One region of the Salinibacillus aidingensis genome, then DNA from elsewhere that is predicted to be linked to it. Evidence: riboswitches for the same ligand, from Rfam matches in the RefSeq annotation. Region 1 holds a riboswitch; the other holds the start of a gene.

Region 1 (6,798 bases):
TATTTAATCGTCCGCGCGATCCATCGAAGGCAGATTCATTTATACGAATGATCGTGAGTTCACGCAATACTAGCCGTTATGGTATGATAATAAAAGTGTTTTTAATTAAGAGACGGAAATGGGGATTAAGTCCAATGTGATACTAAACTTCCTTTCACAGAATCCAGTTCCTGAAATTTTTTAAATTACGTCTGTAGAAGGAGTTCCGATAATGGCTGATATGAAAACAGAAGTGAATAGAAGAAAAACGTTTGCGATTATTTCCCACCCTGATGCCGGGAAAACAACGCTTACGGAAAAAATGCTTTTGCTGGGTGGGGCGATTCGTACAGCAGGCTCTGTAAAAGCAAAGAAATCGGCAAAGTTTGCTACATCTGACTGGATGGAGCTTGAGAAACAACGGGGAATTTCCGTTACATCAAGTGTGATGCAGTTTGAATACCAGGGATACAAAATTAATATTCTCGATACCCCCGGGCACGAGGATTTTAGTGAGGATACCTATCGTACACTAATGGCCGTAGACAGTGTGGTTATGATACTGGATGTTGCCAAGGGTGTGGAAGCACAGACGAAGAAGCTGTTTAAGGTGTGTCGGGATCGAGGCATTCCAATTTTCACCTTTATAAACAAAATGGACCGTTTCGGGAAAGAACCTCTTGAGCTGTTTGAGGAAATTGAAGAGGTATTAGGGATTGAATCTACCCCTATTAATTATCCTATTGGAATGGGGCCTACCTTTACAGGGGTTTATGATCGGTTTGAAGAGCAAATTGAATATTACGATGATGGTGAAAAAGTAGGGACACAGGAAATTCAGGACTATGATGACCTGCAGGAACATCTGGAAAAGGTTACAGACCAGGCGACGATTGATCAACTGATGGAAGACTTAATGCTCATGGATGAGGCCGGGAATGAATTCGATTATGAAGCTGTGAAAGAAGGTAAGCAGACACCGGTCTTCTTTGGCAGTGCCGTTTCAAGCTTTGGGGTTCCAACATTTTTAGAGCACTTTTTAGAAATGGCCCCCTTGCCGGCTACACGGGATTCATCAAAAGGAACCGTAAAACCGACAGATGAGGAGTTTTCCGGCTTTGTCTTTAAAATTCAGGCAAACATGGATCCTGCTCACCGTGACCGAATTGCCTTTCTGCGTATTTGCTCAGGTAAATATGAAAAAGGGATGACGACCTGGCTGGATCGAACAGGGAAGCAGATGAAGCTCGCTCTTCCTCAGCAGTTCTTTGCTGACAGCCGTGAAAATGTAGAGGAAGCTTATGCCGGGGACATTATTGGTTTATATGATCCAGGTGTCTATCAGATTGGGGACACAGTCTGTGGATCTAAGAATATTTTCAGTTTTGGTGATTTGCCTCAGTTTCCACCGGAGCATTTTGCCAAAGTACGACCTAAAAATGCAATGAAGCATAAACAGTACATCAAAGGGATTCAGCAAATTGCCCAGGAAGGTGCGATTCAGGTTTACCGGACGCCGCATATGGAGGAAACGATTCTGGGAGCAGTGGGTCAGCTGCAATTTGATGTATTTATTTATCGAATGAAGGCAGAATATGGTGTGGACCTAGTGATGGATACGCTAAGCTTCCAGATTGCCCGCTGGGTAGCTGAAGGTGAGGTACCTGAAAAACTAAGACGGACCAGTACGAACATGATGGTTTATGATTATGTGGATCGACCTGTTATGCTGTTCAAGAATGACTTTAACCTGGAGTATTTCCAGAGTCAGAATGAAAGCATTATCCTGTCAGAGCGTCCGCCAAAAACCGAATAATGAAACGGTAAGGAACCTTCAACAAACTAGCTTCCTGTCAGTTTCAATTTTTATCTTTGGTCATAGAATGATGGTAGAAAGACGCTTAAATAACTTACTCTTGTAGGGGAGTGATGGCGATGAAGGATGCACTTCGGTTAACCCTTACAGTTGTGGAAGTTATGATTAATGGGAAAAAGTTCGTCTATGAATTGAATCAGCAGACCTGTTTAGAAAATGTATAGCACTGTCCTGAGGGGCAGTGCTGTCTTTTTATATCTTATATAATGGGGATTGATGGATATTAGCCGTTGCATTCCCTGATGAAGAAGGAAACGATAGATGAGTCTGATTCACAAATCCTGATGAAAGAAAAAGATTGACGAAATTTATAATTAGCCATAAGATAAATACTAGATGAAAAGTGAATAAACCATAATAATAAGGTGCGGGCATTTCAAATGTCTGCTTAAAAGGGAAGTCCGGTGAAAATCCGGCACGGTCCCGCCACTGTAATTGGGAGCGACCTAAGGAAATCACTGTCGAACGATGGGAAGATTTAGGGAGCGATGATCATAAGTCAGGAGACCTGCCTTATTATACGAAGCTGATTTTCCTTCGGGTTTAAAGGAAAAGGCAAACATATCCAGCGTTGATTTTCAGCGAATGTTGTATGGAAGCCTCGATTTCTTTTTTTAAAAGGGAAATCGGGGCTTTTTATATAGGTGCCTGTCACCACCCGAAATTTGTCGATATGTTGGTTTTTCCTTTAGCTATATATACAACTTTATACATACAAAAAAAGGAGAGGAATTTAAAATGAAACAGGCTTTGAAAGTATTAGGACTCGTTTTATTTATGACCATGGTGTCCATTGGTTTAATCGGATGTGCATCAGATGATGAATCCAAACAGGATGAAAACCCTGCTCAAGAACAGAGTCAGGAGCAAGGGAGCGGACAGGACTCAAGCGAGGTTGCCTTTCCGGTCACGATCACAGATGACTCTGGTGAAGAGGTTGTCATAGAGGAAGAGCCGGAGCGTATTGTATCTGTGATTCCAAGTGCAACCGAAATTATCTTTGGACTGGGGCTTGGTGATAAAGTCGTGGGAGTAACAGATAATGACAACTATCCCGAAGAAGTAAAGGAAATTGAATCGGTTGGTGGACTGGAATTAAATATTGAGAAAATCATTTCTTTGGAGCCGGACCTGGTGGTTGCCGATGTCAATAATGGCGACTCCATCAGTAAGCTGAGAGAACAGGGAATTAAGGTGCTGGTCCTTGGAGCACAAACCCTGGAGCAGACGTATGAAGATATTTTAACGGCCGGAAAAGCAACGGGTACAACAGATAAAGCAGAAGAAGTAGTTGCCTCCATGAAAGAGGATGTAGAATCAGTGAAAAAGGTCGTTCAGGACATTCCCGAGGATGAGCGAAAAACTGTATGGATTGAAATAGGGGAAGAGCTCTTTACAGCTGGAAGCGGAACATTTTTAAATGAACTGGTTCAAACCGCTGGAGGAGTAAATGTCATGTCTGATCAGGAAGGCTGGCCTCAGGTTAGTGAAGAAGAGGTTATTCAAAGCAACCCTGATGTCATTTTCCTGACCTATGCCAGTTATGTGGAAAACGCGGTTCAAAAAGTAAAGAATCGTGACTCATGGAAGGATGTCACGGCTATACAGGAAGGTCAGGTGTATCCTTTAAATTCTGATATTACGGAGCGTCCGGGACCTCGCATCACTCAAGGGTTAACAAAGATAGCGGAGTACTTGTATCCGGAAAAATTTAATCAGGAATAGAGAAAGTAGTGGAACCGTATGAAAGGGCGTCAGCAGTACACGAAAAAGCTTATCATCTGGATACCGGTATTATTGGCTATTTTGCTGTTTACCATGATTTTTAGTGTATCAATCGGAAGTGCAGATATTAACATGATGACGGTCTGGCTTGTGATTTGCTCGAAAATTCCTCTGATAGGAGAGGGAATTGAACAAACGTGGAAGGATACGACAGAAACAATTATCTGGAATATCCGTATGCCACGGATCGTTCTAGGCATCCTCGTTGGAGCTGCCCTTGCATTAGCAGGGGCTATTTACCAAGGGGTGCTGAGAAACCCACTGGCAGATCCGTTTATATTAGGTGTGTCTTCCGGATCAGCCCTTGGTGCAGCCCTTGTATTATTGTTTGGCTTTGAAAGCATTCTGTTCGGACAATTGACCCTGCCAGTGGTTGCTTTCAGTTCAGGTTTGCTCACACTGTTCATCGTTTACACCTTAGCCAGGATTAACCGCCGCTTACAGATGGAAACATTAATTTTAGCAGGGGTTGTCGTTCAGGCCTTTATTGCTTCCATGCTGTCCCTGATTCTCGCTCTCTCGGATGAAAAAATGCAGACGATTATGTACTGGATGATGGGGAGTCTTGCCCTTACAGATTGGAGCTACAATCGCGTGGTTTTGCCGTTTGTTCTGCTAAGTATTCTGTTCGTTGCATTTTTAACGAGAGAATTAAACATACTGGCTCTTGGTGAAGAGGCTGCTTATTATTCAGGGGTATCGGTCCAAAAGGTAAGAGTCGTGTTATTAATAGTGGCATCGCTCTTAACCGGTGTGGCTGTTTCTGTTTCAGGAACGATTGGTTTTGTCGGTTTAATTGTTCCCCATATGATCCGACTGATTTTCGGAGCGGACTATCGATTGATTTTGCCATTGTCTGTGATTGGCGGGGCGATTTTCCTTGTGGGTGCTGACACGATTGCCCGAACCATATTAGAGCCCCGGGAATTACCAATTGGCATTATTACGGCATTTCTGGGTGCACCGTTTTTTGGCTACTTACTGCGGAAAAAGAAATCCGATTATTTTTAGGAGGGTCCCTATGCCTATGCTGACGGCTGAATCCATAACAAAACAATACGGCGAGCATAAAGTACTGAAAAATGTGTCCTTTCAAGTAAATAAAGGGACCTGTATGGCGATTATAGGCCCCAACGGTTCAGGGAAGTCCACGCTGTTAAAAATGATTTCCGGACTCCTCCCGCCAACTGCTGGCGAAGTGAAATTTGAAAATAAGAATATTCTTCACCAGAAGCAGAAGTCCATTGCCAGAAAAATGGCTGTGTTATCCCAGGACGGCCTTCCAGCATCTCCTATATCTGTTTTTGACACGGTTTTAATGGGGCGCTATCCTCATCTCAAATGGTATCAGCGGGAACGTGAACATGATATTCAATTGGTCAATGATGTACTTGAATTAACCGGCCTGTCCCATTTGAAGGATCAGCTGTTGGATACATTGAGTGGCGGGGAGAAGCAAAGGGTCGCTATCGCTAAAGCAATGGTCCAGGAGCCTGAAATCCTGTTGCTTGATGAACCGACAACCTTTCTTGATATCGGGCATCAGGTCAATGTTCTTGAACTTGTAAAACGATGGCAGCATCAGACAGGTCTAACAGTTGTTATGGTTCTGCATGATTTAAATTTGGCAGCCCAGTATAGTGATGAGTTAATTTTGCTGAACCACGGAGTTATAGAAAAAGTCGGCACCAGCGAGGAAGTCATCCAAAAAGATATTTTACAGAAAGTGTATGAAACAGTCCCGGAAATTGTCAGACATCCGAAAAATCAGGTTCCCCAGATTTTATTAACCAGCAGCTAAAATGGGTAGGATGTCCATAATAGTGCAGTGTGTACGGTCCGCTCCCCTTTTTTAGGCATAGAATAAGGGGTTTACGGTGAGATCATCCATGGTAAAATAAATTAGAATGTACTTGAACGTAAAGGAGTCTATGCAAACATGGTAGAATGGAAAAATATTTTTCGCGGACTGTTAATGGGAACCAGTGATGCAGTTCCGGGAGTCAGTGGCGGAACGATTGCTGTCATATTAGGGATATACGACCAACTGATTGAATCCATAAATGGCCTGTTAAGTAAGGGGAGAAGGAAATATTTAGGTTTTCTTATTCCGTTAGGTGCAGGAATTTTAATTGCATTATTTACGATTAGTCGTGTTATTACCTGGTTATTGAACAATTACCCGAACCAGACGAACTTTTTCTTTATGGGTTTGATTATTGGTGTACTCCCTTATTTATTTCATAAAGCGGAAGTGAAGCGGAATTTTAGTGGAAGCCATTATGTTCTGCTTATTATTGCAACTTTACTTGTAGCTTCACTGGCCTTTTTCCGTGAGCCTACCCAACCAATTTTGGATGTGTCTAATAGCCGGGTCCTGCTTTCTTTATTTTTCTCTGGATTTATTGCAAGTATGGCTATGATTGTGCCGGGAATAAGCGGATCGATGTTATTATACTTGATGGGCACTTATGGAACGATTATGTATGCCGTTGGAAATTTAGAAATAGTGGCCATAGGTACTGTGGGAATTGGTGTGATTGTCGGTATTGTACTGTGCAGTAAGTTAATCCGCTATTTTCTGGAAAACTTTCATTATGCTACATACGCCGTGATTATAGGCCTGGTCATTGGATCCATTGCCGTAATCTTCCCAGGCTTCGAATCAGAAGTCATGATGTCGATTCTAAGTATTGCCGCCTTTGCCTTAGGATTGATCGCAGCTGTAGGTCTCGGACGTTTTGAATACAAATAGGAAAAGCCTTGAGCAGTAAATGTTCAAGGCTTAAATTTTGTGAAAAACAGGCTTCTGATTTTTAAAGGTTGTTACATATTTAAACCCAATATCCTTTAACAGATCTATGGTTTCTGTGTAGTGAGTGCCTATAGTATCAGGAGCATGAGAATCTGAACCAATGGTAATAATTTCTCCGTTCATCTCCTTGTAAAGCTTTAAAATATCCTTGCTCGGCATAGCACGGCCTAATCCATATTTAAAACCGGAATTATTGACCTCAATCCCTTTCCCCTCAGGAATAATCACCTTAAAGATTTCCTCGATGATATCCAAAAAGGAATAAACATCAGGTTCATACTTGTACCTTTTGACAAGATCCAGATGACCGAGAATACTATAGGATTTAAAGGACTGAATACAG
Region 2 (6,798 bases), 110 kb from region 1:
GGTTAAAGAGTCCGATTTTGGAGCTGCGTGTACTTAAAGTACCTGTTTTTGCGCTTGTAGCGTTTATTTCAGTGCTCTCTTTCAGCTTACTCATTTCCACAGAGACCATTTTGCCAATGTATGTCCAGAACGCACAGCAATATTCAGCTTATTATAGTGGGTTGATTGTGATGCCTGGAGCTTTGACCCTTGCATCAATGTCTCTGTTTGCAGGGAAATTGTTTGATCGATACGGTGGGAAAACGATTGCCATCATCGGCTTTGTTTTACTCTGTCTAAGCACACTTGGTTTTCACTTGATTCTTGAACTTGATACACCGTTCGTCATGACCATCGTCTTATTTATGCTTTCTATGGCAGGTGTCGGCATGATTAATATGCCAATTATGACGGCAGGTATTAATGCTTTGCCTGATCACCTGATTTCGCATGGAACAGCGGTTATCAATACGGCCCGGCAATTTGGAGGATCGCTGGGGTTAACCTTTATTATTTCCTTTATCAGTCGAACAGCTGCCGGCTCTGAAGCATTGGATCCTTCCGCTTATCTGAACGGTGTAAAAACAGCCTTTCTGGTTGCTTTTATATTTGCCATTACGGGATTGATACTTTCGTTCTTTTTAAGAGAAAAGAAACGGCATGCGGGGGAATAAAGTCAGGGGAAATAAGAGAGGAGCTGAAGGGCACAGTGCCATTTTCAGCTCCTTAAAACGTTCCTTATAGAATATACGTTTAAATCAGCGAATCGAACCATGTGGATCAATAACAAATTTCCGGGCAACGCCACTATCAAACTGACTGTAGCCTTGCGGGGCTTCATCGAGATTGATAACTGTTGCGTTAACAGCTTTGGCAATTTGCGCCTTACCGGAGAAAATGGATTTCATCAAGTGACGATTATATTGCATGACAGGAGTCTGTCCGGTGACAAATGTATGTGCTTTTGCCCACCCAAGGCCGAGCCGTATTTTTAATGATCCTGTTTGTGCATCTGTGTCAGCTGCTCCGGGATCCTCCGTTACATATAAACCCGGAATGCCGAGCTGTCCACCTGCCTGTGTGATATCCATAATGGCGTTTAAAACGGTTGCCGGCTGTTCTCCTGCGTTGGCTCCATGGCCGGATGCTTCAAAACCAACGGCATCGACAGCACAGTCAACTTCCGGTACACCCAGGATTTGTTCAATCTGCTCACCTAAACGATCATGTTTACTAAGATTAACGGTTTCACATCCAAAACTTCTGGCTTGTTCCAGTCGCTCTTCTTTTAAATCGCCTACGATAACAGTGGAGGCTCCTAATAGTTGAGCCGAATGGGCCGCAGCCAAGCCGACAGGACCAGCTCCAGCTACATAGACGGTTGACCCCACTTTTACCCCGGCTGAATAGGCGCCATGGAAGCCTGTTGGAAAAATGTCGGACAACATGGTTAAGTCCAGTATTTTTTCCATGGCTTTTTCTTTATCAGGAAAGACGAGGAGCTGGAAATCCGCATATGGAACCATGACATACTCGGATTGTCCTCCAACCCATCCTCCCATATCTACATAACCGTAAGCAGCACCAGGGCGCTCGGGATTAACATTTGTACAGATATGTGTTTTTTGTTGACGGCACATATCACAACGTCCGCATGCAATATTAAATGGAACAGAAACAATATCTCCCTTTTTAATAAATTCGACGTCTCTTCCTACTTCTATGACTTCACCAGTAATTTCGTGTCCAAGAACCAGTCCTTCAGGTGCTGTTGTACGTCCGCGCACCATGTGCTGGTCACTGCCGCATATGTTCGTAGTAATAACCTTAAGAATGACACCATGTTCACATTTGCGTCCCACATTAGAAGCAGGAACACCTGGACCATCCTTTAACACTAAATCGGGAAAATCAATGTCTTTAACCGAAACCTTTCCGGGACCTTCATAAACGACACCTCGATTGCCTGCCATGATAACCCTCCTAAAAGTGATAGTACCTCTGTTATACGCTGAGAAGTACTTCATAACGGTTGAACTCCTGCTGATACTGACTGAAATACTCTTTTGATGAAGTTGCATTAAAGAGCTGTATGAATCCCCCCCTTTAATAAAGCAGGATCATTAGTCCAGGCATTGGTTGTGTGCTTGTACGATTATCTTTTTGAAGAATTCTGGAAGCCTTTCTCCATTTCTATTTCTTTCTTAATGGAAACATAGGTATATTTGAGTAGTAATTAGAAGATAACATTTACCAAAACCATTTTTGTGTCAAACTTTGTAAGCGCTTACGAAATTTATAAAAATCCTACTTTGGAACTATACGGGAATGAGCTGGCCTTGGTATGAAATATCGTTTTTACCAGGCTATTAATAATCGATGATTGAACTTATGCAAAAACTGTGATAGTTTAATAGATACAATATATTGCTAAAAAATAAAAATTATCACTATATATAGTGTTCGCGAGCTGTGGTGACAGTTATGTCTTAAAAGGGAATCCGGTGAGAATCCGGAACTGTCCCCGCAACTGTGAGTGTGGACGAACGGGATATCCACTGTATGAATGGCTTTACGGTTTTCATATGGGAAGGCCCCTAGTAGGCTGAAGCACAAGTCAGGAGACCTGCCGCAGCTCGGACGTTTCGTTTCCCCGGGGTAAGAGAGAATGAAACGACAGAACAAGGTTCATATAATCTGTCGTTTCCTTTATAACCGTTCATCCCTGGGGTGAGCGGTTTTAATTTTTTTAGGGAGGAAAAATAATGACGACTGCTTTGACAGATACCCAGACAAAATGGATCGATTGGATTATGCAAGGGTTACATGTGGATAAAGATTCCTTTATAGAAATGGTACATAGGACTGGCACCAGGAAAACGAATGATCTCATTAAACGTGCACTTGAACATATAGATGAAGGCAGCCCGGATTGGACATTTGTCGCCAGTCGAATCTATTTAGATGATCTGTACTACCAGGCTGCATCGAACAGGGATTACGCTCCAAGTGTGTGCTACGGGAATTTTTATGAATTAATTCAAATACTGACAGATAAGGGCATTTACACGGAAAAGCTTTTAAAAATATACCCTAAGGAAGAAATTGACTACTATGCAGGCCTTATTGAGCCCGAACGTGATCTGCTGTTTAATTACCTTGGCCTGTATACGCTGGCAACCCGTTATTTGGCCCGTGATCACGAAAAAAGAACCTATGAATTGCCTCAGGAGCGGTGGATGGTTATTGCTATGCATCTCATGCAGAAGGAGGACCCGGCTGATCGTCGTCGGTATGTTGCTGAGGCGTATTGGGCATTAAGCAATTTATACATGACTGTTGCCACACCTACACTTACGAATGCTGGTAAAACGCATGGTCAGTTATCCAGCTGCTTCATCGATACCGTGGATGATAGTCTTCAGTCGATTTACGACAGCAATACAGACATTGCCAAACTGTCCAAGAATGGTGGCGGGATTGGTGTCTATATGGGAAAGGTCCGTGGTCGTGGGAGCTCAATTAAAGGATTTAAGGATATGTCAAGTGGTGTCGTACCGTGGATTAAGCAGCTTAATAATACAGCGGTCAGTGTCGATCAGCTAGGTACACGTAAAGGCGCGATTGCGATTTATCTCGATGTGTGGCATACAGATATTGAAGCCTTTCTTGATTTAAAGCTGAATAACGGGGATGAACGGCTGCGTGCACATGATATTTTTACAGGTGTCTGTCTGCCGGATTACTTCATGGAGCAGGTGGAGAACCGGGGCGACTGGTACTTGTTTGACCCCCATGAAGTACGCCAGGTAATGGGCTATTCTCTTGAGGAATTCTATGATGAGGAGAGAGGTGCAGGTTCGTGGAGGGAGCGCTATATGGAGTGCGTCGAATCGGATCAGCTTACGAAACGGGTAGTTCCAGCTATCGATATTATGAAACGGATTATGAAATCACAGCTTGAGTCCGGTACCCCGTTCATGTTTTACCGGGACGAGGTGAATCGAAAAAATAATAACCCGCATCAAGGTATGATTTACTGCTCTAATTTGTGTACGGAGATAACACAGAACCAGTCGCCGACGGAGCTTTTGGAAGAGCTGACGGAACCGGATGGGACTATCGTTAAAAAGTACAAACCCGGGGACTTTGTTGTCTGCAATTTGAGCTCGATTAATCTCGGACGGGCGGTACCGGATCAAGTACTGGAGAGACTGATCCCCATCCAGGTTCGCATGCTTGATAATGTGATCGACATCAATACGCTGCCACTACCCCAGACCCAAAGGACGAATCAAAAGTATCGCGCAGTTGGACTTGGTACATTTGGATGGCACCACCTGCTGGCAAAAAAACGGATCTCGTGGGAATCACAGGAAGCTGTTGATTATGCGGACAGACTCTATGAGAAGATTGCCTTCCTGACCATTAAATCAAGCATGGAGCTGAGTCGGGTTAAAGGCACCTATCCGGCGTTTAAAGGGAGTCAGTGGCATACAGGTCAGTACTTTACTGATAAAGGTTATGCAGGAGATAGCTGGGATCAATTGAAGCAGGATGTGGCTACTTATGGTATCCGTAACGGTTACCTGATGGCAGTTGCCCCAAATTCATCCACTTCCATGATTGCAGGCTCTACGGCAAGCATTGATCCAGTATTCAAGCCCTTTTATTTTGAAGAAAAGAAGGACTTCAAAATTGCGGTAACCGCTCCGGAGCTGAATCATCATACGTATGAGACCTATCGCAGGTCAGCCTATATTCTGGATCAGCGCTGGTCAGTCAGACAGAATGCAGTCCGGCAAAAACATATTGATCAGAGCATTTCCTTCAACTTTTACGTGCCGAATACGATTCAGGCATCCTTTCTTCTTGATTTGCATTTGCAGGCTTGGAAGGAAGGACTGAAAACAACGTACTATGTAAGATCAACGGCCAATGATGTTGAAGAGTGTGAGTGGTGCCAAAGTTGAGGACATTAGTGGCTTATTTATCTTACAGTGGAAACACCAAGGAAACAGCCGAAATCATAGCTGATTATCTCGAAAATGCCGGGATTAGTGTTGACATGCACAGGATTGGTGTTGATCTGCCTGTGGATGTCTCTATATACGATCTGATTTTTATCGGGACATTCACCTGGGAAATGGGGGCAACACCTGATGAGGTTAAGGATTTCGTGCTGGAAGTTGGCTATAAGCCTGAACATGTTGCTGTATTTGGTACTGGAGATACGCAATTCGGCGGGGATGATCTGTATTGTCTTGCTGTCGATAAACTGGCAAGGTTCTATCAAAGCCGGTGGGATGGCTTGAAAATTGAACAGTCTCCACGAGGATCACAGGAAAAACGCGTGATAACATGGCTGAAGGGAGTACTTTACGATGTCAGAACTCTTTCTTGAGAAAGCAAAAACGCTGGAACCACTGAATCCCAATAAATCAACATCCCTGTTCAACGGGAAGTCAAGCGGTATTTTAAACTGGAACGATATCGCTTATCCTCATTGGTATAAAATGTATAAGCGACTCTTAGGCAACTACTGGCAGGCGGATGAAATCAATATGGCGGAGGATTTGCGGCAGTTTAAATCGCTGACGTTAGCGGAACAGGACGCATACTTAAAAATTATCGGTCTCTTATCAACGCTTGACGCACCGCAGACCCGGACTGCACTGATTCTATCTCTTTATGCAACCGATCCATCTGTTCAATCAATCATGGCCGTGATTGCTCAGCAGGAAGCCGTGCATAATGAAAGCTACTCCTATGTTTTGTCATCAGTCGTTTCGCTGGATAAACAGAACGAGGCCTTTCAGCTTGGACGCAAGGATCCGGTTCTGCTTAAACGAAATGAGGCGATAGCGGGGCAATACAATGCATTTGTTGAGGAGCCGTCCATGGAAAATATCCTGAAAACCATCGTCTATTCGGCGCTTCTTGAAGGAATGTTTTTTTATTCGGGGTTTGCTTACTTCTATCATCTGGCCCGGCAGAATAAAATGGTCGGTACGTCAACAATGATTAGCTACATTAACCGGGATGAGCTGGAGCACGGCCGCTTTATAACCGAATTGTTCCGCGCAGTATTGAACGAGAACCCGGAATGGAACACTCGGGAATTTTCTGAATGGGTGTACAGCAGCTTTCGTCAATCGGTAGAACACGAAATCGAATGGTCAGCGTATGTCCTTGCCGATATCCATGGGATTGATCTTGACGAATTGGCCGGCTATATTAAATACCGCGCGAATAAAATGCTGCGAATGATGGGGCTGAGTGAGATTTATCCGGATTATACAGAAAATCCGATGAAATGGATCCGTGCTTATGCGGATAACTTTGACGGTACCAAAACAGATTTTTTTGAGCAAAAATCGCGACAGTATACGAAAACAAGTGATTTGAACGGTTTTGATGATTTGTGATGGTGGCTAATCAGTAGCCAAATGATAGGAGAAGTTATGGGCAATGAGAAATGGGGAATACCATTGAAATTAAAAGGGCTAACACCAAAAGTTACGGACCAATAACTTCTGGGTTAGCCCTTTATTGCGGCAAATATTAATTATGTTTCTTGTTAACTAATGGAACCGTGTCGAAACGTAGGATGTAAATGATAGGTGAGGAAGCTAAATTAAAAAGAGTATTGGTATAGTAGATTAAATGTTTGCTATATGATACTGTCTTTTATATGTAAACGATTTATCATTATTTATTTTTCAAAAGAAAGTGGGTAAGGAAATAATCTTCAATCCCATGATAAAGGATGAACAAAAATGCCAAACCAATCCATGGCAGCAAAGCTACGTTTATTTA

Evidence for each region. Region 1 has a riboswitch for cobalamin ahead of ACZ5OK_RS01110 (ABC transporter substrate-binding protein). Riboswitches for the same ligand answer to the same signal wherever they lie in the genome.
Region 2: linked by a shared signal. The riboswitch ahead of ACZ5OK_RS01735 (ribonucleoside-diphosphate reductase subunit alpha) and the one ahead of ACZ5OK_RS01110 (ABC transporter substrate-binding protein) in region 1 are both predicted to bind cobalamin.

What each region holds. Positions count from the first base shown of each region.
Region 1 covers NZ_AP043759.1:187,286-194,083, forward strand. The annotation lists gene ACZ5OK_RS01105 (peptide chain release factor 3) at 212-1,795, shown strand; cobalamin riboswitch at 2,202-2,385, shown strand; gene ACZ5OK_RS01110 (ABC transporter substrate-binding protein) at 2,594-3,580, shown strand; gene ACZ5OK_RS01115 (FecCD family ABC transporter permease) at 3,599-4,651, shown strand; gene ACZ5OK_RS01120 (ABC transporter ATP-binding protein) at 4,662-5,441, shown strand; gene ACZ5OK_RS01125 (DUF368 domain-containing protein) at 5,580-6,395, shown strand; gene ACZ5OK_RS01130 (histidinol-phosphatase HisJ family protein) at 6,426-6,798, opposite strand, start outside.
Region 2 covers NZ_AP043759.1:297,355-304,152, forward strand. The annotation lists gene ACZ5OK_RS01725 (MDR family MFS transporter) at 1-653, shown strand, start outside; gene fdhA (formaldehyde dehydrogenase, glutathione-independent) at 738-1,952, opposite strand; cobalamin riboswitch at 2,436-2,627, shown strand; gene ACZ5OK_RS01735 (ribonucleoside-diphosphate reductase subunit alpha) at 2,745-4,952, shown strand; gene ACZ5OK_RS01740 (flavodoxin) at 4,937-5,383, shown strand; gene ACZ5OK_RS01745 (ribonucleotide-diphosphate reductase subunit beta) at 5,364-6,407, shown strand; gene ACZ5OK_RS01750 (MATE family efflux transporter) at 6,759-6,798, shown strand, end outside.